DNA from 4 places in the Yersinia intermedia genome. Region 4 is predicted to be linked to each of the others. Evidence: predicted binding sites of a transcription regulator. Region 4 holds the regulator's gene; each other region holds the start of a gene.

Region 1 (6,287 bases), 390 kb from region 4:
TGCATGTGAAAGATCAGAAATCACAATCAGTCAGTGAATATGCTGGCGATGCTGCAACAACCAGTTCAATCAAAGCCAAATTACTGGCTGATGACATCGTACCCTCACGTAAAGTGAAAGTAGAAACTACCGACGGCGTGGTGCAGTTGTCAGGTCATGTTGAGAGTAAAGCGCAGTCTGACCGTGCTGAAAGTATCGCTAAAGCCGTTAATGGCGTGAAAAGCGTTAAAAATGATCTGAGCATCAAACCTTAATTATTATCGGCTGATGGGTATTTCGTGGGAGAGAAATACTTTACGGAATAACGTTTATAAGCCCGTCAGCCAAATAATAAATCCGTTAATAATGCGACTTCTGTTAAACACGCTACTGTTAAATAGACCGAAGGTTAAAACGCTGTTTTTAACGTAAGTGTATAAAGCTATTTTTAAAAACGGGAAGGAGAGGCTTATGTTTCGCTGGGGCATCATATTTTTGATTATTGCTTTAATCGCTGCGGCATTAGGTTTCGGCGGGTTAGCCGGTACGGCAGCTTGGGCTGCAAAAGTCGTCTTTGTAGTGGGTATTGTCCTATTCCTCATCAGTCTGTTTACAGGCCGTAAGCGCCTTTAGTAAGGCGAGAGGGTTACAGCAAAGGATAAGACGAGGTATCCTCAGCACCTGTTGTAACGAATTAAGGATGGATGGTGGGATACAGAATACCTATCACGCTCGGTAATATTGAGCCACTCGCCTATAAACCATATCAACCCGGAAAAATGGCGTTGGTCTGCGAGGGAGGCGGGCAGCGGGGGATTTTTACAGCCGGTGTGCTGGATGAATTCCAACGCGCCCGCTTTAACCCTTTTGATCTGATGATTGGCACCTCTGCGGGTGCACAAAACCTATCTGCTTTTATCTGCGGTCAACCCGGTTACGCTCGCCGTGTTATTACTCGCTACACCACCACAGCTAATTTCTTTAACCCATTACGTTTTGTACGGGGTGGGCACCTAATTGATCTCGACTGGTTGGTGGATATCACCTCCCAGCAGTTACCTCTGGCCATGGATCATGCTGAAGAGCATTTACGCAATGGCCGCGAATTCTTGATGTGCGCCTGCCGCAGTGATGATTTTGAACCTACCTATATTTCTCCCACTCGAGAAAGTTGGCTGCCGACCATTAAAGCGTCCAGTGCAATCCCTGGTTTATACCGTCAGGGAGTGGATTTGGGGGGGATCAGTTATCAAGATGGTGGCATCAGTGATGCCATTCCGGTGGAAGAAGCCTACCGCCGTGGCGCTGATACTATTGTAGTGATTCGCACGGTGCCGTCGCAGGTCTATTATACGCCGCAGTGGATGAAGCGGATGGAACATTGGCTGAGTGAAAGTAGTTTGCAACAACTGGTGCGGATTATGCAGCAACATGAGCAGAGCTATCACCGTATTCAGCAATTTATTGAAAAACCGCCCGGTGATCTGCGTATTTTCGAAATTTTTCCGCCTAAGCCACTTGCCAGTAATGCGCTGGGGAGTCGGGTTGCGGCGCTTAATCGTGATTATCATTTAGGCCGCCGTTGTGGCCGCTATTTTCTGGCGACCGTTGGGCACTGGTTATTACCGCAAGATCATCGGGATCAAGCTGAAATCAATGGGGAGAAAATCTCGATTTCACTCTCACGCCGTATGCTTCAGCCGCAAGATATTAATCAACCGGATGATATGGCAGCGCTAATTGATATTGATGATTCTTCATTTGATATCACTCAACCGCCGAATATCATCACGCCAGCGGATTCAACTGCCACCACTAAGCATGGTCTACCGGCTCAGATGAGGGGGAGCGGCAATGGGTTAATTATTCCGGTCACTACGCATAGCAGCAGAAAACCCCTGGCAGGGGAGATCATTTTGCCTGCCGATATGGCAAAGAACAAAGGTGATACCGCGTAATGGCAGCGATCATTGAGCAGATACCGTCTCTCATCGATACACCTTATTTTATCGATACCCACTGTCACTTTGACTTCCCTCCGTTCAGTGGCGCAGAGGCGGCCAGTCTAGTCACTGCGGCTCAGGCGAATGTCAGGCAGTTGATCGTCCCGGCGGTGGGTGCGGCTTATTTTTCCCGTATTTTGGCGTTGGCTGCGAACTATCCGCCTCTTTTTGCCGCACTAGGTATGCATCCACTCTATATTGCTCAACATCAAGAGGCCGATTTAGCCGCTCTGGCATCTTATCTGGTGAACAAAACGCATAAGCTGGTGGCGGTGGGGGAAATTGGCCTGGATCTCTATATGGATGATCCGCAGTTACCACGCCAATTAGCGCTATTGCAGGCCCAACTTACGTTGGCGAAACAGCATGATCTCCCCGTTATTCTGCATTCCCGCCGTTCCCATGACCAATTAGCCTCGGCACTGCGCAAAACTGTTTTGCCGCGCACGGGGGTCGTGCATGGTTTTGCCGGTAGCCTGGCGCAAGCGCAAGCCTTTATTCGCCTGGGTTATTACATCGGTGTGGGCGGGACCATTACTTATGCGCGGGCACAGAAAACCCGTGGTGTGATGGCCGCATTACCGCTTTCTTCATTACTGCTGGAAACCGATGCACCGGATATGCCGTTAGCGGGTTTTCAGGGGCAACCAAATCGGCCTGAGCGGGCTGCTGATGTGTTCAGTGTATTGTGTGAATTACGCCCTGAAGCACCACAACAGATTGCCAGCCAGTTGCTAGAGAATAGCCAGCGTTTGTTCCGGTTACCGCCAGCCAAGATATGCCCCCCCTAAATCACCGATGGGTGCATACAAACCACGCTAATAATTATCAACATCTCGTTATTTCTGCTTTTTAATGTGACTTTTGTCACATTTGTGTTGTTCAAGTTGCTTTTAGTTGTGTTTATTTGTGACAGAGATTGTTTGATAGCCCCGTCATGCCGGTATAATCCCCCCAAAATAATTTCAATTTAATTAATGATTTCACTATTAGGGATAGCGACATGCTAATGAGTTTGGTTGGAATGGCAGTACTGATATTAATAGCCGTACTTCTTTCAAGTAATTATAGGGCGATTAATATCCGCACTGTTGTTGGCGCATTTATTATCCAGATCGTTATTGGTGCATTGGTGTTATATGTGCCTATCGGTCGCCGCATTCTGGGCGGCATGTCAGAAGGGGTAGCGAACGTTATCGCCTACGGTAATGAGGGGATTTCATTTATTTTTGGCGGTTTGGTTTCCGACAAAATGTTTGAGGTTTTCGGTGGCGGCGGCTTTGTATTCGCCTTGCGAGTATTACCGGTAATTGTATTCTTCTCGTCATTGATTGCCGTTTTGTATTACCTCGGCATCATGCAAATCGTTATTAAAGTATTGGGCGGTGGTTTGCAAAAGCTGCTGGGGACTTCACGTACTGAATCCCTTTCCGCCACTGCCAATATCTTTGTTGGTCAAACCGAAGCGCCGTTAGTGGTGCGCCCTTATATTGCCACCATGACCCAATCTGAGCTGTTTGCGGTAATGTGCGGCGGTTTAGCCTCCGTTGCCGGTTCAGTATTGGCCGGTTATGCGCAAATGGGGGTGCCATTGGAATACCTGATTGCCGCCTCCTTTATGGCAGCACCGGGCGGGTTACTGTTTGCTAAACTGATGGTGCCAGAAACCGAAAAAACCCATGATAAAGTTGATGCGACTACCTTGATTGCTGAGGATGAACGCCCGGCTAACGTTATTGATGCTGCGGCCTCTGGCGCGGCTTCCGGTATGCAATTGGCGCTGAATGTTGGGGCAATGCTGTTGGCTTTTATCGCCTTGATTGCTCTGCTCAATGGTATTTTAGGTGGGATTGGTGGCTGGTTTGATTATCCACAACTTTCGCTAGAGTTGATTCTGGGCTGGGTATTCTCGCCGATTGCCTATCTGATCGGTGTGCCGTGGAGTGAAGCGATGGTGGCGGGTTCATTTATCGGCCAGAAGATTATCGTTAACGAATTCGTAGCATTTATGAATTTCGGTCAGTATCTCCAGGCGGAAGAGTTAGTCAAAGCTGCGGGTTTACAGGTTCTTTCCGATCACACTAAGGCCATTATCTCCTTTGCGTTGTGCGGTTTTGCTAACTTGTCATCTGTTGCCATCTTATTGGGTGGTTTGGGTAGCATGGCACCGAATCGCCGCCACGATATCGCGCGTTTTGGCCTGAAAGCGGTAGCGGCAGGCACATTGTCGAATCTGATGAGTGCGACGATCGCCGGTTTCTTCCTGGCATTATAATTAGGCTAGCTTGACTTGCCATTTTGAGATTGGGCAGTGCTCGGGACTTGTCACGTACTTCGTGTACGCTCCAGTCCCTACGTGCTGTCCGCACCCAAACTGTCTGCACCGCTGACGCTTAGTTTTTTATGGTTCAGGCCCACAATACTGCGTATTTCTGCCCATAAGCTATCCTTGATGCGAGTGGGCATATCATCGGCGATAAATTACAAATCAGATTATTTTGTGACTTTAATCACATATAATTTTTACTCGTTACAAGTTACTATTGATTAGTGTGAAATTGAGCACACCCAAGGCATCGGTAACGTGTTCAAATAGTATTATTGGTTTTCGGATTGAAAGCCTAAAGCCTGTATGTCGTCGCATTGCATCAGTGATGTATGCAATGACCAAGTAGTTAGTGCGGTGAGATGGATCTCAATTGCCACCCATAGGGGCTATCTTCAAGGAACCAAGTCCGCTCGCCAACGTATTGAGCTTAGAACCCTCTCATTAGGGCGATTTTATTTGCCCAGCGGCAACAATTACGCCTCTTGAGAGGGGCTTTTAATCACCAAAGGTACCGGTACGGTCTCTTTGTCCGCTCATAAATAGATGCTCAGTTCTGGCAAAGTGCTGGGGCTGAAATAGTGTTGGAGAGTTTTATGACCGATTTAACCGCCTGCGCGAATCTGAACGATTATGCCAAACGCGCACTGAGTTTGATGGATTTAACCACCCTGAATGACAACGATACCGACGATAAGGTTATCGCGTTGTGTCATCAGGCAAAAAGCCCTGCCGGTAACACGGCGGCAATCTGTATTTATCCCCGCTTTATTCCTATTGCGCGTAAAACGTTGCGTGAGCAGGGTACCCCTGAAATCCGCATTGCAACAGTAACCAACTTCCCACATGGCAATGATGATATTGCTATTGCACTGGCAGAAACCCGTGCTGCCATTGCCTATGGTGCTGATGAAGTGGATGTGGTTTTCCCTTACCACGCCTTAATGGCGGGTAATGATAAGGTCGGCTTCGAATTAGTGAAAGAGTGCAAAGAAGCCTGCGCTGCCGCGAATGTATTGCTGAAAGTAATCATAGAAACCGGTGAGCTAAAGCAAGAGCACTTGATCCGTCAAGCCTCTGAAATTGCGATTAAAGCTGGCGCAGATTTTATCAAAACCTCCACCGGTAAAGTGCCGGTCAATGCCACACTGGAAAGTGCGGGTATTATGATGAGCACTATCCGTGATTTAGGCGTGGGTAAAACCGTCGGCTTTAAGCCTGCGGGCGGGGTCCGTACCGCTGAAGATGCCGCACAATTCCTGCAACTGGCCGATCAATTGATGGGTGAGGGCTGGGCCGATGCCCGCCACTTCCGCTTTGGCGCATCCAGTCTGTTAGCCAGCTTATTAACCACGCTGGGCCATCAGAGTGATAGCAAAAGTAGCGGTTACTAATCATTATCGCACTCATTGAGTTTTGCTGATGCACTGCGGGCGACTAGCCTGTAGTGCGGCTTTTATCCTTATTTAGGTCAGGGGGATGCTGTGTTTCTGGCACAAGAAATTATCCGTAAAAAACGTGATGGTCAGCCATTGAGCGAAGAAGAGATTCGTTTCTTTATCAATGGGATCCGCGATAACTCGGTATCCGAAGGGCAGATTGCTGCTTTGGCGATGACCATCTATTTCCACGACATGAGCATGCCGGAGCGCGTGGCACTTACCATGGCAATGCGTGATTCTGGCACGGTGCTTAACTGGCAAAGCCTTAATCTAAACGGCCCGATCGTGGATAAACACTCTACCGGTGGCGTGGGTGATGTGACATCACTGATGCTCGGTCCGATGGTCGCAGCCTGCGGTGGCTATGTGCCGATGATTTCTGGCCGTGGCCTGGGCCATACCGGCGGGACCTTGGACAAACTGGAAGCTATTCCCGGTTTTGATATTTTCCCCGATGATAATGCGTTCCGTAAAATCATTCAGGACGTCGGTGTTGCCATCATCGGGCAAACCAGCTCGTTGGCACCGGCAGATAAA
Region 2 (6,287 bases), 1.4 Mb from region 4:
GTTTAGTTGCCAAGAAGATTGCGGGGGAAGAGACACCAGCCAGCTATGAATTCCGGGCTGCGTCCATTCCACAAGCCTTGTTAGCCAGTCAACCCGGCCCAGTTAACGTGGCAGGGTTAAGTAAAATTATTCCGGGCTGGGGTCAATCCGATGATTTCAACTCACCATGGTTCGCCACCCTTGCCGCCAAAAACGGCCAGTAAATCTAACCGATTGGGAGTGAAATAAATGGCAACGCAAGCTTCCTTGCCACAACCAGAATACAGCCGCAATATGCGGCTGATTGGCCATAGCAATCAAGGCGGTAAACCGGACGGCGTACAGGTAATGGTGCACCGGGGCTATGCCTATGTCGGCCATATGGTATCGCAAGGGGTATCAATTATTGATGTGCGGGATGCAAAAAATCCGCGCCCGGCAGGCTTTATCGCCGCCCCCCCCCAATACCTGGAACGTACACTTACAAGTCCATGATGACCTGCTGCTGGTGATTAACGCCCGCGACCTGTTTGCTGACGCCAGTTTTGCGCAAGAGAAAGTCTATTACACCCGCTCGGTGGCACAAACCGTCAGTACCCGGCAGGAAGGCCGCAGTTGGTGTGCCGGTTTACGTATTTTTGATATTTCGATACCGGATAAACCGCGTGAGATTAGCTTCCTGCCGCTTGATGGTATTGGTATTCATCGTATCTGGTATGTGGGCGGCCGCTGGGCTTATGTTTCTGCATTGCTGGATGGTTACAGTGATTATATTTTCCTGACCATTGATCTGGCTGACCCGCAAAAACCACAGGTGGCGGGGCGTTATGCTTTACCTGGTATGCACACTGCGGCGGGTGAGCAACCAAGCTGGCCAGAAGGCAAACGGTACGCATTGCATCATGCCATTATCAGCGGTGATACAGCCTATGGCAGTTGGCGCGATGGTGGCCTGACCCTGCTGGATGTCGCTGATCGGCATGAGCCGAAACTAATAAGTCATCGCAATTGGAGCCCTCCCTTTGGCGGCGGTACCCATACTGCACTCCCATTACCAGACCGCGACCTATTAGTGGTACTGGATGAGGCGGTACTGGATAATCAGGAAGATGGTGAAAAGCATATTTGGCTGTTCGATATTCGCGAGCCAAGCAATCCGGTGAGTATCTCAACTTTTCCGGTACCGGATGAGCGGGATTACGTCAAAAAAGGGGCACATTTTGGCCCGCATAACCTGCATGAGAACCGCCCAGGCAGCTTTATCAGTTCGTCACTGATTTTTGCCACCTATCAAAATGCCGGAGTGCGCGCTTACGACATCAGTAACCCATACCAACCGAAGGAAACGGGTGCATTGGTACCTGCGGCCCCGGAAAAAATGGTCGATAAACGGCCTGGTCGGCCAAAAGTTATTCAGTCATGTGATGTGTTTGTTGATGCACAAGGGATTATCTATAGCACCGATTATAACGCTGGGCTGTCCATCATCGAATATTTAGGTTAATAATCCCCTTCGTCCTTGCCGTTACTGTTGCGTTAGCGGTATGCCCATGACGTTGGCGATATCAATTAATGGCAGATCGATTCAGGTCGATCTGCTGTTTGCAAAAAATTTTCCTCCCCCCCCTCTCTTTATCGCCGCAATAGTCTAATGTAGTTGGCTGAGCCACTGTCGTAGCGCTGTGCGAGCCGTTCTTTTCATTAGACATAATCCGCATAGATACACCTTATTATCCAAATAATTAAAAAAGAAAACACCATGAAAGGATTTCCATCACGAGTCACCAATTTGCTGATTGCTTCGCTAGTCCTGACTATTGGGCGAGCCATCACCCTGCCTTTTATAACTATCTATTTGGCTGAGCATTTTCAGTTGGCTCCCGATAAAGTCGGGCTGGTGTTAGGGGCAAGTTTAACGTTAGGTATTTTTACTAGCTTATATGGCGGCTATCTGGTGGACAAATTCAATAAAAAGCGCTTGATTTTGCTCGCAATAAGTCTGTTTTCTGCCACGTTTTTCACTTTACCATGGATTGAGCATCCGGCCTGGATCATTCTGATTTTGGCGCTGCTGCATTCGGCCTACTCGGTTTACAGTATCGCACTCAAAGCCTGCTTTGCTGATTGGCTGCCAGTGAATGAACGAATTAAAGCCTTTTCAGCTAACTACACGTTGGTCAATGTCGGCTGGGCGGTAGGTCCGGCGATGGGGGTTTTGGTGGTTGGTTTTGGCTCACAATTGCCTTTTATCATTTCTGGCGTATTGGCGTTGCTGGTGGCGGTTGCGTTGAAATTTAAAATAAGCAGTACCGATATGTCGGTAACAGAACGCTCAGCTAGCGAATCAGTACCGGATCTGCGCCAAACATTTACCATCTTACGTTGTGATAAGCGGCTGATTTACTTTACCCTCGGCAGCATGCTCAGTGCCATTGTCTTTGGCCAATTCTCGGGTTATTTATCCCAATACCTGATTACGGTGTCAGATGCGAAATTTGCCTATCAGGTGATCGGGGCGGTGATGACCGTTAATGCAACCATTGTGATTACCCTACAATACTTATTAAGTCGCCGTATGAATCAACAGAATTTAATGCGCTGGCTGATGTTTGGTACCCTGTTCTTCATCGTTGGCCTGCTCGGATTTATGGCGGCTCAAGATTCAATTCCGCTATGGATGCTGGCAATGGCGATTTTCTCATTGGGCGAAATTATTGTTATCCCAGTCGAATACTTGTTTATCGATTTTATTGCTCCGGCGAATCTCAAAGGCAGTTACTATGGAGTACAGAATCTCGGCCAGTTAGGTGGGGCCATTAACCCGATACTTTGTGGCTTCTTACTCGCCTGGGCCGCACCGCAGATGATGTTCTATATGCTGATTATCGCGGCTATTTTAGGGCTGGCATTTTTCTATCGCGGCTATCGGTTGGCTAAGACGCAGGCAGAAAACCCCCATCAGGTATCAGAACATACCCAATAGGTGCCAAGATGCAGTAAAGAGCCTGCGAATAAGTGGTGTGTAGTAGCAATCACCACGCTCACAGCTTGATACATGATGAGTCTATTATTCATAGTGTGACAGCTAGCACATAATCAAACTTAATTGTATGATGAATGCATTCCGTAACTCAGGACCTTTTCTATGCGCAATGTGACTTCACTTTGCTGGCAGTACCTGCGGGCTTTCGCCATTATTTATCTGTGCTTATGGGCAGGTAAAGCTTTGGCCTTGTTGCTACCTATCACCATCCCCGGCAGTATCATTGGGATGCTGATTCTGTTTGCTCTGCTGGCGTCCCAGATCTTGCCCTCAACTTGGGTAAAACCCGGTTGCCATCTACTGATCCGCTATATGGCGCTGTTGTTTGTGCCAATCGGTGTCGGTGTGATGCAGTACTACGACCAACTCACTAAACAGTTCGGCCCCATCGTGGTTTCCTGCTTTGTCAGCACCCTAATTGTGATGTTGGTGGTGGCTTACAGTTCTCATTATGTTCACCGCGAACGCAAAGTCATTGGTTCTCCTACCCATACAGAGGACGACAAATGATCAGCAATTTATGGTGGTCACTGCCACTGACCTTAATCGTGTTCTTTGGTGCGCGCCGTTTAGCACGCTGGCTGAAAATGCCGCTGCTTAACCCATTATTGATATCCATGGTTGTTATCATTCCATTGCTGCTGGTCACACATATGCCCTATGCCAACTATTTTGCTGGCAGCAAAGTATTAAATGACTTACTGCAACCTGCGGTGGTGGCGCTGGCTTTCCCGTTGTATGAACAGTTGCACCAAATTCGCGCCCGCTGGAAATCCATTATCAGTATCTGTTTTATTGGCAGTATTACCGCCATGGTCAGCGGTACGGCTGTCGCCCTGTGGATGGGGGCAACTCCTGAGATTGCGGCTTCAGTATTACCTAAGTCTGTCACCACCCCCATTGCCATGGCCGTCGCTGAGTCTATCCATGGCTTACCCGCCATCAGCGCAGTATGTGTAATTTTTGTCGGTATTTTGGGCGCAGTGTTTGGGCATAGCTTACTGAATTTATTAAAGATAACGACTAAAGCCTCACGGGGGTTAGCCATGGGTACCGCCTCACATGCATTGGGCACCGCCCGTTGTGCTGAAATGGACTTTCAGGAAGGTGCATTTAGCTCGCTGGCACTGGTAATCTGCGGGATTATCACTTCATTGTTAGCTCCTTTCCTGTTCCCGGTGTTGCTCCATTTGTTCGGCTAACAATGTGGCTCCCTGACGCGCATTAGGGTCTACAGTTACAAGGTAAAATGCCGCCCGTTTTCAGGTTTAAATTTGAGATACATCTCTCATTTGGGGTTTTACTTGCATCAATTTCATTGGTAACGAGATCTAAATCACATCAAGAAGCCCCTAAGCTGCCTAAAATAGTTTCCCGTTACTATTGGAGAGACCCCTATGCAAGCACGTTTTCAAGCCCCTTGGGCTAAGCTGCCCGCTTCACTGCAATCTGCACTTGAACCTATTCTGAGCGCAAACGATTTCCCTGCCATGCTGACAGCGAAACAAGTGGAAACGGTAAAAAGCATCAGTGGGTTAGATGACAATGCGTTAGCATTCGCGTTGTTGCCGCTGGCCGCCGCGTGTGCGCTCGCTCCAATCTCTCATTTTATGGTTGGTGCTATCGCGCAGGGGAGCAGTGGCAATCTCTATTTTGGTGCCAATATGGAGTTTAGCGGCGTTCCGCTACAGCAAACCATTCATGCCGAGCAGTGTGCGGTGACTCATGCCTGGTTACGCGGCGAAGCCAGCCTGGTCGCAATTACCGTTAATTACACCCCTTGTGGTCATTGCCGCCAGTTTATGAATGAACTGAATAGCGGAACCGACCTACATATCCATTTACCGGGCCGCCCTGCCGCAACCCTCGGACATTATTTACCAGATTCTTTCGGCCCAAAAGACTTGGATATCACCACTCTACTGATGGATCCGGTGTTTCATGGCTACACCGTGGCTGAAACCGATGCGCTAACTCAGGCAGCCCTTGAAGGCGCGAACCGGAGTCATGCCCCGTATAGCAACGCTCATAGCGGTATTGCATTGGAAGCGGCAGATGGCACTATCTATGTGGGCCGTTATGCAGAAAATGCCGCCTTCAACCCCAGCCTGCCCCCACTGCAAGCTGCATTGATTCTGACCAACATTACCGGTGGGGATTGCGCTGCAATTCGCCGTGCAGTATTGATTGAGGGCAGTAACCCGGCACTGACTCAGTGGGATGCCACACTGGCAACACTGGCGGCCTTGGGTTGCGATGATGTAAAACACATGACGTTTTTGCCGAAATAATGCCCCACCAATCGGGGGTTACATTGCTAACCCCCGGTTATCATGCTAATCCCGCCTATTCCCTTAAATAGCGGTGAAACGCATTCCCGCGTGTGCGATCTGTTCAATCATCTGGTATTCCATGCCATCAACCGGCCTGAGCGATGCCCATTATAGCACCGCAAGATCCCGCAACGAATGGCACCCGGTTGCGCTAAACTGCTCAGCTAAATCTGCAAGATGCCTCGCATTTTTACCGATTACAGACATATTTAACTAACAAAAGCTGTACATATTTCTCTTATCTTTTAGGATCGGGGTAACAATTACTGTCTATACCCATAGTCATTTAAGAGTAAAACTCATGGAACTTGAATACGAAAGTAAGCGCACCCTCTATATCCCCTACGCTGGCCCGATTCTGTTGGAATTCCCTCTTCTCAACAAAGGCAGCGCTTTTACTAATGATGAGCGCAACCACTTTAACTTACACGGTTTGTTGCCTGAAGCGGTTGAAACTATTGAAGAACAGGCTGAGCGCGCTTACCGCCAGTATCAAGATTTCAAAAACGACGACGATAAGCACATCTATCTGCGTAACATTCAAGATACCAATGAGACTCTGTTTTATCGCCTGCTGGACGCCCATCTCAGCGAGATGATGCCGATTATCTACACGCCAACAGTTGGCGAGGCTTGTGAACACTTCTCTGATATCTATCGCCGTGCGCGCGGGTTATTTATCTCTTACCCGAACCGCGAACACATTGACGATATGTTACAAAATGCCACCAAACAGAACGTGAAAGTTATCGTGGTAACTGACGGTGAGCGCATTCTCGGCCTTGGTGATCAGGGCATTGGCGGCATGGGCATCCCCATTGGTAAATTATCGCTGTATACCGCATGTGGCGGTATCAGCCCAGCCTATACATTGCCGGTAGTGTTAGATGTGGGGACCAACAACCCGCAACGCTTGAATGACCCACTGTATA
Region 3 (6,287 bases), 480 kb from region 4:
TAAATGGCGCATTGGCCAATTTTGCCAGGCGGCGGGCAATTTCAGTTTTACCCACACCCGTTGGGCCGATCATCAGAATGTTTTTAGGGGTAACTTCGTGGCGCAACTCTTCATTGAGCTGCATACGACGCCAGCGGTTACGCAGGGCAATTGCCACCGCACGTTTAGCTTTATCCTGGCCGATGATATAGCTATCAAGTTCGCTGACGATTTCGCGTGGGGTCATTTCAGACATGTCACTCTATCCTTACGCTTTATACGTTAATTCTTCGATGGTTTGGAAGCGGTTGGTATAGATACAGATATCCCCCGCAATGCTCAGAGATTTCTCAACGATATCTTTGGCACTTAATTCAGTATTGTCTAACAGCGCGCGCGCAGCAGATTGGGCATAAGGCCCACCGGAACCGATAGCAATCAGATCATCTTCTGGTTGAACCACATCGCCGTTGCCGGTAATGATGAGTGATGCTGTTTCATCCGCAACAGCCAGTAGTGCTTCAAGCTTGCGTAACATACGATCAGTACGCCAGTCTTTGGCTAACTCAACAGCCGCTTTAGTCAGGTGGCCTTGATGCATCTCCAGTTTACGCTCAAACAGCTCAAACAGCGTAAAGGCATCAGCAGTACCGCCCGCAAAGCCCGCAATAACTTTATTGTTATAAAGCCGGCGTACTTTTTTGGCATTACCCTTCATTACGGTATTACCCAGAGTGACCTGGCCATCACCACCAATAACGACATGACCATTACGACGTACACTTACAATTGTTGTCACGAGCGGACCCTCGTTGCAGACTGAATGAGTCCCCGTACTGCCTGTCAAAAAACAGCACGGGGTATATTGAGATTATAAATGGGGGAGGATTACGACTTTTCAACCCCCAACAGCGAGGGGAATGCATCCTGATTGACCAGCGCCTTTCAAACGTTGCAAGGTAGTATCAGCGGCTGCCTTGGTACTGTAAGGGCCAAGAACCACTCGATTCCAACCGCCACCGCTGGTAATGCGGCTTTCGATCCCGCCAAATGCCAATTGGGCGCGGATAGATTCGGCCTGATCGATGGCTTTGAATGAGCCACACTGCACCATCCAACGTTGTGCCTTCTCTTTTTCTTTTTCCGGTTTTGGCTGCGTAACTGCCGGTGTTACCTGAGCCGCCACTTGTGGTGCACGCTGTGGTGTTGCCACAGGTGATTGTACCTGCGTTTGTTGCTGTACCGGTGCGGTGGTCTGGCGCGGTGGCGTTAATGGCTGCTGTTGCAGGGGCGTGACCGGTGGTTTGATGGTCACAGCAGAGCGTGGCACCGGCATCCCTTGGTTATACGGTACCTCTGACAACTGTGTTGGTTGCTGGCGCATATCTGCCTGCATCTGCTCAAGCAGTTGGCGCTGCTCATTCGTCAGTTGTGTCTGGGAATTAACCTCACCACCGGCAGAAGGCTCTGTTGGTGTCGGTACGCCAATCTGGCGATTTTCCAGCTCTTTAATATAGCGCCAGCGCTCTTCCGGTTTGGGCGGTAACCCATTGCCGGTACGAGGATCATGGCTGGGTAATAACGGAAGCTCACCCGGCTTATTGTGGGTGATGAAATAGAGGCCACCAACAAATACCACTAACAGCGCGACGGCCAGCGCCACCACGGTTTTAGATATTGCTGGAGCACTGCGTTTTTTCCGGCTGGTGCTTTTGCGCCGCGCTCCTGCGCGCCCTCGGCTTACATAATCTCTTTGTGCCACTATCGTTTCGCTGCGTCTTGATGATGGAATAAGTCCGTCATGTTACTGAACCCCTGAATATTTGCCTAGCGTTTAGGCGCAGCAGTACTTTCCCTGACAATTAACTCGGTGTCTAACAAGCGGGAGCCACTTTGTACTGAATGCCCTTGTAGCTGTTCAAGTAATAGTAACATGGCTTGCTGGCCAATTTGATAACGCGGTTGAGCCACGGTGGTCAATGGGGGATCACAATACTGTGACAACTTCAGGTCGTCAAAGCCTACCAGCGAGACATCCTGCGGGATGTTTAGCCCCATTCTCTTTGCCTGCCACATCGCCCCTATCGCCATCACATCATTGTGACAAAATATTGCTGTTGGGGGATGAGGCAATGCCATCAGCACCGCAAAGGTTTCTGCGCCCGCTTCATAGCTAAAGTCCCCGCGCATAATATAGTCACTGTCGACGGCGATACCATTACGACGTAGTGCCTGAATATAACCCTGTAGCCGATAGTGGCTCAGCGGCAAACTCTCCGGCCCGGCAACACAGGCAATGCGCTGGTGCCCCAATTCATGCAGATAATTAACTGCTTCATAGGCGGCGGTCAGGTTATCGATATGTACCGTCGGCAGTTCCAGTTCAGGTGCAAACTCGTTTGCCATCACCATCGGTGGCAAATTACGCTGCTCTTCTTTGCTGGCATCAAAAGGCAGATTGGAACCTAACAACAACATGCCATCAATTTGCTTGGTAATTATCAGATTAACAAAGCTACGCTCTTGCTGGGTTTGTTGCGCGCAATCGCCAATCAATATCAGATAACCTTGCTGGGCTGCCGCGTACTCAATCCCTTGAATGATATCAGCAAAAAACGGGTCACTGATATCCGGTACAATAACCAGAATTGTGCGCGATTCATTCCGTTTAATATTACGAGATAAAGCATGAGGAGAATAACCCACCGCCAGAACAGCTTGTTCCACTTTTTGCCGGGTTACTGTTGAAACCTTTTCCGGGTTCATCAGTGCGCGTGACACCGTTGCAGTTGAAACACCCGCCATTTCGGCAACGTCTTTCATGGTAGCCATCGTGAATTCTTTCTTATGTTCCAACGCCTTTCTCCTTGCTCTGGCTCCGAGCCAGCACTGATGCTTAATGCAGGCTTTCCGTCATTCTATACAGATAGTGAGGGTAATTTGTTACCTAATTTGCATAAAAAGTGTGACATAAGTAGGTTTTTTCGCACTGGCTCGCAGAAAGCGGGGTAATCGATTGCCTTGTGGCACAGATCAAACAATAAATTACCTAAATAAAAGGATATTACCCAAAGTCATCGGCGTTACAGCCAGACAGCAAGCAAGTGGCAAATCAGTCGGGAACCGATTTGAATAGCATTTATGCCTGCCTGTAGCGAGCCTTAAGCATTAAGGGAAATTAACTGTCTATTGGATCGACATCTAGCGTCCACTTCACTTTACGGGCCTGCGGCAATGTATTGATTAGCGGCTGAGAGGTTTTAATCAGCCGTTGTAGCAATTGCCGTGACGGGTGCTGTAACAGCAATTGCCAACGGAAGCGCCCACTGCGTTTAGCCTGCAATGCGGGCACTGGCCCCATAATCCACAGCGCATCATCTTTGAGTGGGCTGGCTTCCAGCAAATTACGTAACTGTTGCAGGAACAGCGCGGATTGCTGGTTATCGTGATCTTCACTGCGCACGATGATATGGCTGGTATAAGGCGGTAAAAATACGCTTTTACGTTCCGCCAGCGCTTGTTTGGCAAACGCATCGTAGCCCTGTTGCAGCAAAATTTGCAGCAGTGGGTGTTCGGGGTGGTGCGTTTGTAAAATAACTTCCCCCTGCTTGCCCGCGCGCCCGGCCCGGCCTGAAACTTGTGTATAAAGCTGTGCGAACCGTTCTGCTGAGCGGAAATCCGCCGAGAATAGTGCGCCATCGACATCCAGTAAGGCCACCAGCGTAACATCAGGGAAGTGATGCCCTTTAGCCAGCATCTGGGTGCCAATCAAGATGCGCGCCCCCCCTTGATGGACATCAGCCAAATGTTGTTCCAACGAGCCTTTGCGGCTGGTGGTATCGCGGTCAATTCGAGTGATGGGGGTATCCGGGAACAGGGGAGCGAGTTCGTTCTCTAACTGCTCTGTGCCAACACCGACAGAAACCAGATGAGTTGAACCGCATTTGGGGCATTGCTGAGGCACCGGGCGCTGGCTGTCGCAGTGGTGGCAGCGCAACTGACGGTGATTTTGATGCAAGGTGTAATAGTGGTCACAGCGCTGGCATTCAGCAATCCAGCCACACTCATGGCACAGCAGGGCAGGGGCATAGCCACGGCGGTTCAGGAACAAAATCACCTGATTATCGGCCTGCAAATGGGTTTTCATCCGTTTTAGCAGTGGCTGAGAGAGGCCAACTTTAAGCGGCAAGCCTTTTAAATCGAGCAAATGCTGTACGGCGGGTTTGGCGTTGCCCGCCCGTTTAGACAGCGTTAACTGGCGATATTTACTCATTTGCACATTGTGCAGGGTCTCTAGCGCCGGGGTCGCGGTACCCATCACGATCGGAATGCCTTCTTCACGGGCGCGGAATACCGCTAAATCTCTGGCATGATAACGCCAGCCCTCTTGCTGCTTATAGGAACTGTCGTGTTCTTCATCGATAATAATAACCCCAAGGCGGGAAAACGGTGTAAACAGTGCCGAGCGGGTACCAATAACAATGGCGGCTTCGCCGTTACGTGCTCGCAGCCAAACGGACAACCGCTCGCTGTCATTTAAACCTGAATGGAGCACCTCAACGGGAGCGTTAAACCGTTCGCGAAAACGGGCGATAGTTTGCGGCGTCAGGCCTATCTCAGGGACTAAAACTAACGCCTGACGGCCTTGTGCCAGAATATTTTCCAGCACGCTCAGATAAACTTCCGTTTTACCTGAGCCGGTCACCCCAGCCAGCAGCCAGGCAGCAAACTGAGTGTCTTCACTGCGAATCGCCCCAACGGCGGTTGCCTGCTCGGTATTCAGCCGCAAGCGCTCACCCAGAACGGCGAAACCGTTGCGCCAATCGGTGGTCGCAACTTCCTGCGCCCGCAGATCAATTAACCCTTTACTGCGTAATGCCTGCAATGCGCTTTCGGTGAGTGCCATTTCATTAACTTGATGGCGGTAGACCGGTTTTTGTAATAATGCGGCCAGCGCCTGTTGCTGCTTCGGCGCGCGTTTTAAGCTTTCCGGCGGCGTGGCTCGCCCTTGTTCAGTTGCGAACCACTGCCACAATGGTGCTGATTGCGCGGGCTTCCCTTGGCGTAACAGAATCGGCAGGGCATGGAATAGCACTTCACCTATCGGGTAGTGATAATACTCGGTGGCCCAGCAGAGAATGCGCCACAGGCTAGGTGGAAATAAGCTGCGGTCATCCAGAACGTCATCAATGGCTTTAAGCTGTTCAAGGGGGAAGGCGCTGGTATCACTGATACCCACCACAATTCCGATGGCTTTGCGTTTACCAAATGGCACACTGACGCGAGCACCGACCACCGGGCAGGCCATGGCGCTGTCTAAACGGTAATCAAAGCTACGGGCCAGTGGTACGGGTAATGCCACTTGAACAACGGACATGTGTTTTCATCCTGATAACTAAAATTGGTCTAAATAAGTACAATTGGCCTATACCCTAAATAATTCGAGTTGCAGGAAGGCGGCAAGCGAGAAAAGTCCGATGAGCTTACATGAGTAAGTGATTCGGGTTATTGAGCACAACCAACGCACATGCAACTTGAAGTATGACGGGTATAAATAAAGATTGAACAGTTTACACTGAGTGCTTCACAATGTGCGGATTCGATTGCGCGGTTTGGTCAAATTCTGTATGATTCGCCGCCTTTGATATAATTCGATATCAAATCCTGTTAACAACCGTTGCTTAGTTTATCAGCGGCTGTTCGTTAACAATCAAATTGTTATTTATCAATCGTGTGGTGTCTGGCGGAACAGGGCTGGATAGCGACACGGCCTAAATATAGAGGTTTTCCATGAAACAAGGTATCCACCCTAAATACGATTTAGTTACTGCTTCTTGCTCTTGCGGTAACGTTATTAAGATCAACTCTACTGTTGGTCATGACCTGAATCTGGACGTGTGCGGCGAATGCCACCCGTTCTACACTGGCAAGCAGCGTGATGTTGCTACCGGTGGCCGTGTTGACCGCTTCAACAAGCGTTTCAGCGTGCCGGGTGCTAAGAAGTAATTATTGCCCGTCAGATGAAAAAGGCACCTTCGGGTGCCTTTTTCATTTCTACATTTCAGGTTCACTATGACTAATGAACCGAGTGGTAGTTGGGGATCAGTATTCCCAGGTATCGGGGTCAACACCCAATTCACGCATTAAAATTTTTGCGGCTTCCGGGATTTCATCGCTGCGTTCTTTCCGCAGGTCTTCGTCATTCGGCAGCGGCTGACCAGTAAATGCATGCAAAAAAGCCTCACACAACAATTCACTGTTGGTGGCGTGGCGCAGGTTATTCACCTGGCGACGGGTCCGTTCATCGG
Region 4 (6,287 bases):
GTGTGTTATTGATCACACAAGAGCAACAACATGATTTCCATTCACTATATGCATGAATTATTTCGCCCACTGGCCGGAGCCAGTAATCCACATCTGCAAACACTGCTGCCACGGCTGGTCAGACGCCATGTGACATTGCAACCATTCTGGCAACGGCTGGAACTGCCTGATGGCGATTTTGTCGATCTGGCCTGGAGTGAAAATCCCGAGCTGGCGAGAGATAAGCCCAGAGTCGTACTCTTCCACGGTTTGGAAGGTAATTTTTACAGCCCTTATGCTCATGGTCTGTTAAGTGCATGGCAAGCCAAAGGCTGGCTGGGGGTGGTGATGCATTTTCGTGGATGCAGTGGGGAGCCAAATCGTAAGTCACGCATTTATCACTCTGGTGAAACAGACGATGCCCGCTTTTTTCTCCGCTGGCTGCGGGAGAGCTATGGTCAGGTGCCAACCGCCGCCGTCGGAGTCTCTTTGGGTGGCAATATGCTGGCGATGTATTTGGCGGAGCAAGGCAAGGATAGCCTGTTGCAGGCCGCAGTGGTGGTATCAGCACCACTGATGCTTGAACCCTGCGCTAATCGTATGGAACAAGGCTTCTCACGGGTCTATCAGCATTATTTACTGAACCAACTAAAGTTAAATGCCACACGTAAGCTTTTGCATTATCCCGGAAGCCTGCCTTTGGATCTGGCTCAATTGAAAGGATTGCGGCGAATCAGAGACTTTGATGATGTCATAACTGCTAAAATTCATGGTTTTAATGATGCAGTCGATTACTATCGCCGTTGCAGCGCCCTGCCGCTATTGCCGCAGATTACAACTCCGCTGCTCATTATTCATGCTAAAGATGATCCCTTCATGACCGCGGAGGTGATCCCAAACCTTAGCGACTTACCAAGCAATATTGACTATCAGTTAACCGAGCATGGCGGCCATGTTGGTTTCGTCGGTGGCTCATTGAAACACCCGCAAATGTGGCTGGAACAGCGAATTCCAACCTGGCTTTCCCCTTATCTGGAGCAACAGTAATGATAGTTCCCTGGCAGCAAGTTGACGGTGAAACGCTGGATAACTTACTTGAAGCCTTTGTGTTACGTGAGGGCACCGATTACGGCGAGCATGAGCGCTCATTAGCGCAAAAAGTCGAGGATGTACGCCGCCAGTTGATCAGCGGTGAAGCCATATTGGTGTGGTCCGAGTTACATGAAACCATCAATATTATGCCGCGCAGCGCATTTCGTGCCGGAGCAGAAGAGCAGCAATAGTCCTTTCGCCGTTAAGAAGACATTCGGTGAAACAGGGTGACAAGCCCGCCACTTTGCCCTAAAAATAATCATCAACGATAAAAAACAGGCAAGTACAGCCCGGCCACTGAAGGTCTAATTCCATGGAGTTACAGCTAATATGTCGACTAAACATCCGGTTATAGCCGTTACCGGCTCAAGTGGCGCAGGGACAACCACCACCAGCCTGGCGTTCCGTAAGATCTTTCAGCAACTGAATATTCGCGCAGCGCAAATTGAAGGTGACAGCTTCCATCGCTATACCCGCCCTGAGATGGATGCAGCCATCCGTAAAGCGCGGGATCAAGGCCGGCATATCAGCTATTTTGGCCCCGAAGCCAATGACTTTGGCCAGTTGGAGCAAAGTGTGTCGGAATACGGCGAACACGGTACTGGCCGCTCACGTAAGTATTTACATACCTATGATGAAGCAGTGCCATACAACCAAATTCCCGGTACGTTTACCCCGTGGGAAGCATTGCCACAACCTACTGATGTACTGTTTTACGAAGGGCTACACGGTGGTGTGGTGACGGAACATCATGATGTGGCAAAGCACGTCGATCTGTTGGTGGGCGTAGTGCCTATCGTCAATTTGGAGTGGATACAGAAGCTGGTGCGAGATACCGGTGAACGTGGCCATTCACGCGAAGCAGTGATGGATTCCGTAGTCCGCTCCATGGATGATTATATCAACTACATTACGCCGCAGTTCTCACGCACTCATATCAACTTCCAGCGCGTGCCAACCGTCGACACATCAAATCCGTTTGCTGCCAAAGCCATTCCGTCACTGGATGAAAGTTTTGTGGTTATTCATTTCCGTGGTTTGGAACAAATTGATTTCCCTTACTTACTGGCGATGTTGCAAGGATCATTTATCTCGAATATCAATACATTGGTGGTGCCCGGCGGAAAAATGGGGCTGGCAATGGAGCTGATTATGGCACCGCTGGTGCAGCAACTGCTGGAAGGGAAGAAAATCGGTTAATATCCTTCGTTCTTGAGGCCGCAGTATAGCAACTGCTGGAGAGAAAAAATAATTTGGCGCTATCCCAAGCCAAAGTAATTGGAGCTGCAGGTAGGCGGCAAGCGAACTCATCCCGATGAGCTTACATAAGTAAGTGATTCAGGTGAGCGAACGCAGCTAACAACCCTGCAGCTTCAAGTACGAAGGGTTTGCTTAGGCGATATCACGAATTTCAAAACTGTGGGTAATAGACGCCGCTTTACCCAACATCAGTGAAACGGAGCAATACTTTTCGGCTGACAACTCAACGGCTCGCTCAACAATTTTGTCGGTCAGGCCTTTGCCGCTGACAATAAAATGCAGGTTGATGTGTGTAAACAGACGCGGTGCTTCTTCACGGCGCTGCGAAGTTAATGACACTTCGCAATCGCGCACATCATTGCGGCCTTTTTGTAAAATAGAGACCACATCAATCGCACTACAGCCACCTGCCGACATTAACAGCATTTCCATCGGACTCGGTGCTTTGTCTCCGGCATTACCGTCCATCAACACCTGATGACCTGATGCCGATTCACCCAAAAATGTCAGCCCCTCAACCCACTTTATACGTGCCTGCATAACGCTTGCTCCCAGTTAAATTTTCTGATTAAGACTACCCTTTCATTTACAAACTGGCAATGTAACCCGACGTTCATCATGCTGAAGCGATACAACACAAGACACTGGCTTCATCCTGTGCTACAAACAGAACCGAAAGTGTTGTTTCTAGAATTAAATAGGGTAGCTTCTCAATACTCAGTGAAGGGTTTCTATCCGGTACGTATCTTGGCTATACCTTTCGGCAGTTGAGCAAATTAATATGCTACGAGAAAGTGTATTTTATAAGCACGCCGTACAGGGAACTCTGAGCCCTGTTAAGTTAGGCAGCGATAACAACAGAGGATAACAGCGAATGGTTCTCGGCAAGCCACAAACAGACCCGACTCTCGAATGGTTCCTGTCTCATTGCCATATCCACAAATATCCATCGAAGAGTACGCTGATTCACCAAGGTGAAAAGGCCGAAACGCTTTACTACATCGTGAAAGGCTCCGTTGCGGTGCTTATCAAAGATGAGGAAGGTAAAGAGATGATTCTCTCCTATCTTAATCAGGGAGATTTCATCGGCGAACTTGGATTATTTGAAGAAGGCCAAGAACGTAGCGCCTGGGTTAGAGCAAAAACCGCCTGTGAAGTGGCTGAAATTTCTTACAAAAAATTCCGTCAGCTTATTCAGGTCAATCCAGATATTTTAATGCGCCTATCTTCACAGATGGCGAGTCGCTTACAAATTACATCTGAGAAAGTGGGTAACCTTGCTTTCCTTGATGTGACTGGGCGTATTGCACAAACGCTGCTTAATCTGGCAAAACAACCTGATGCCATGACCCACCCAGATGGGATGCAGATTAAAATTACCCGCCAGGAAATTGGTCAGATAGTTGGCTGCTCCCGCGAAACCGTGGGGCGGATACTAAAAATGCTGGAAGATCAAAATCTGATCTCCGCACACGGTAAAACGATTGTCGTCTACGGCACCCGTTAATTCCCCCTAAACGGGTGTCGATACTGTCGGCACCCGTTTTTTAATCTTTTGTGATCAATAAATTTCTGGGGCCTTTATGAAATGGCAACGGCTGATTTATCGTCCTGAAGTTATTTATCGGCCCAATGTTAATTACGCGCTGCGCCAAACATTGGTTCTCTGCCTGCCCGCAGCATTAGGGTTTGCTCTCGGCGAACTTCGACTGGGTTTGATGTTTTCCCTGATACCCGCCTGTTGCAATATCGCCTCGCTGGATACACCACACCAACATTTTTTCCGGCGTCTGCTGGTCGGCGGCACGCTGTTTACTGCGAGTAGCTTCCTAACCCAGCAACTGCTGCTATGGGATATTCCATTGCCCGCCGTCATGCTCGGCCTGGCATTAGTTTTGGGGGTGAGTGGGGCGATTAGCCAGTTGAATAGCCATTTGTTACCGGCTGCCCTGATTGCTGCTATTTTTAGCCTCAGCATGGTGGGCCGCGCCCCGATCTGGCAAGCGCCTTTACTGTGTGCGGTGGGGACACTTTGGTATGGTGTGTTTAACTGGTTATGGTTCCGACTCTGCAAGGATCAACCGATCCGCGAACCCTTGAGTCAACTTTATTACTTGCTAGCCGATTATTGTGACACCAAATACAGCCTGTTTGCTCAGCACCTTGAGCCGGAAAAATCGATACCGCCGCTGCTGGACAAACAACAGGCGATTATGGACAAGATTAATCAGCTTTATCAGCAATTTAATCTGATTCATAACACAACGAAGAAAGAGCAGAAACGGTTGTTGGGATTGTTCCAAATGGCTCTCGATCTGCAAGAGCACATTACTGCGGCCCTGATTCAGCCAGAAAAAGTACAGGAGTTAATGGAGCAAACGCAGATTGAGGGGGTGATGCGCCGTAATTGCCAGAAAATCTCAGCCCAAATGCGCACTATTGCCAACGATATTCTCTATCACCACCGTGCTGCTGAACATTTTACTGCCGATGATGCTCTGCCAGAACTGGCAAACATCGCACAGGCACACCCGAACAACCCGGTCGCACAATTCTACTACTACCATATCAGCCATATTACCCAATTATTGAGTGACCGGCGGCCACTGTATGACCGTGACCTGATGTCCAGCCAACAATCACAGCCGTTCTGGCCAGCATTGATCAGCTATCTGTCGTTCAAATCAGGCGCACTGCGGGAAGCGGCTCGCCTGGGAGTGACACTGGCAGCAGGTAGCTATATCGGCAGTTTAATTCATTTACCCAAGCCTTATTGGATTCTGCTCACGGTGATGCTGGTAACGCAGAACGGTTATAACGCCACCAAGGTACGAATCCATCACCGTGCACTCGGTACCTTTATCGGGCTGTTACTCGCAGCTACCTTGTTGCATTTTCAGATGTCGGAAGGCACCACGCTGAGCATCATGTTACTCATCACATTGATAGCCTATCTGGTTCAACGCAAAAACTATGGCTGGTCAGTCATTTTTAGAACTATCACGACTGTGTATATCTTGCAGTTATTGACCGGAGAAGGCGCTGACTTTTTGGTTCCACGCCTGCTGGATACCTTAATTGGTTGCGCATTGGCCTTTGCCAGCGCCTTATGGCTGTGGCCCCAGTGGCAGAGTGGCTTACTGCGTAAGAATGCCCATCAGGCGCTAGAGGCGTATCAGAAGATTTTGCGCTTGCTGCTGACACCTGAACCAGATATCACCCAACTGGCCTATGAACGCATTGAAGTGAATAAGGCCAGTAATACCGTGTTAAGTTCCTTAAATCAGGCGATGCAAGAACCGGGATTCAACTCAAAATATCTGGCAGATATGCGGCTATGGGCCACTCACAGTGAGTTGATTGTCGGGCATATCAATGAGATGACTATCCTGACACGGGCCTATCCCTTGGGGAGTTCAGCACCAGGTAAACATCACATTCAGCTCAGCGTCGAACTGGCGGCGGATTATTTACAACTCTGTGAGATAGCCATTCAACAGTGTCAGCAAAGGCTGGAGTCGGACAACAGCGAAGGTAATAACGATTTCGTGCAGATGCCGGATGTCACACCGGATACACAGATCTCTGAGCTGGAACGTAATTTACGGCGGGTCTTGTCACATTTAAGCGTGATGCATACGGTGTCCGCCATGGCTTGGCAACAACAACCCCATCACGGTATTTGGCGCAGTCGGAGGTTGCGGGAGCAAGCATAACAAGGGAGAGGCAACAGCCTCTCCCTAATTGAGTTAACCCTGGACCAGGCTGGCGACTGCTTTATCCAACCTTGCCATTCCTTGTTTGATATCATCCAGCTCCACCACTAATGAAGGGGCTAACCGCAACACATTCGGCCCGGCATTGAGGACCATCAAGCCATTAGCGGCCGCAGCCATCAACAACTCCCGCGCACGGCCATGGTATTGCGGCGTTAACTCGGCACCAATCAATAACCC

The links. The regulator CRP, encoded in region 4, controls carbon source genes, mostly activating them, when cyclic AMP is high. The targets are predictions, from matches to a motif close to ATGTGANNNNNNTCACAT.
Positions count from the first base shown of each region.
Region 1: EL015_RS18250 (NupC/NupG family nucleoside CNT transporter) is a predicted target of CRP. The motif match lies at 2,838-2,855, and genes of this name have one in related genera.
Region 2: cdd (cytidine deaminase) is a predicted target of CRP. The motif match lies at 4,347-4,364, and genes of this name have one in related genera.
Region 3: cytR (DNA-binding transcriptional regulator CytR) is a predicted target of CRP. The motif match lies at 3,001-3,018, and genes of this name have one in related genera.

Region 1 is NZ_LR134116.1:3,990,856-3,997,142, reverse strand. Features, by position in the region: gene osmY (molecular chaperone OsmY) at 1-254, shown strand, start outside; gene EL015_RS18265 (DUF1328 domain-containing protein) at 451-612, shown strand; gene EL015_RS18260 (patatin-like phospholipase family protein) at 684-1,937, shown strand; gene EL015_RS18255 (TatD family hydrolase) at 1,937-2,773, shown strand; gene EL015_RS18250 (NupC/NupG family nucleoside CNT transporter) at 2,986-4,257, shown strand; gene deoC (deoxyribose-phosphate aldolase) at 4,905-5,702, shown strand; gene deoA (thymidine phosphorylase) at 5,793-6,287, shown strand, end outside.
Region 2 is NZ_LR134116.1:2,993,276-2,999,562, forward strand. Features, by position in the region: gene EL015_RS13690 (sugar ABC transporter substrate-binding protein) at 1-203, shown strand, start outside; partial or broken gene EL015_RS13695 (LVIVD repeat-containing protein) at 229-1,483, shown strand; gene EL015_RS13700 (MFS transporter) at 1,739-2,962, shown strand; gene EL015_RS13705 (CidA/LrgA family protein) at 3,125-3,532, shown strand; gene EL015_RS13710 (CidB/LrgB family autolysis modulator) at 3,529-4,224, shown strand; gene cdd (cytidine deaminase) at 4,420-5,313, shown strand; gene EL015_RS13720 (NAD-dependent malic enzyme) at 5,657-6,287, shown strand, end outside.
Region 3 is NZ_LR134116.1:101,735-108,021, forward strand. Features, by position in the region: gene hslU (HslU--HslV peptidase ATPase subunit) at 1-235, opposite strand, end outside; gene hslV (ATP-dependent protease subunit HslV) at 248-778, opposite strand; gene ftsN (cell division protein FtsN) at 878-1,741, opposite strand; gene cytR (DNA-binding transcriptional regulator CytR) at 1,807-2,835, opposite strand; gene priA (primosomal protein N') at 3,158-5,356, opposite strand; gene rpmE (50S ribosomal protein L31) at 5,770-5,985, shown strand; gene metJ (met regulon transcriptional regulator MetJ) at 6,082-6,287, opposite strand, start outside.
Region 4 is NZ_LR134116.1:4,382,169-4,388,455, forward strand. Features, by position in the region: gene EL015_RS20155 (hydrolase) at 49-1,026, shown strand; gene EL015_RS20160 (YheU family protein) at 1,026-1,262, shown strand; gene EL015_RS20165 (phosphoribulokinase) at 1,402-2,271, shown strand; gene EL015_RS20170 (OsmC family protein) at 2,464-2,871, opposite strand; gene crp (cAMP-activated global transcriptional regulator CRP) at 3,206-3,838, shown strand; gene EL015_RS20180 (YccS/YhfK family putative transporter) at 3,915-6,047, shown strand; gene argD (bifunctional acetylornithine/succinyldiaminopimelate transaminase) at 6,081-6,287, opposite strand, start outside.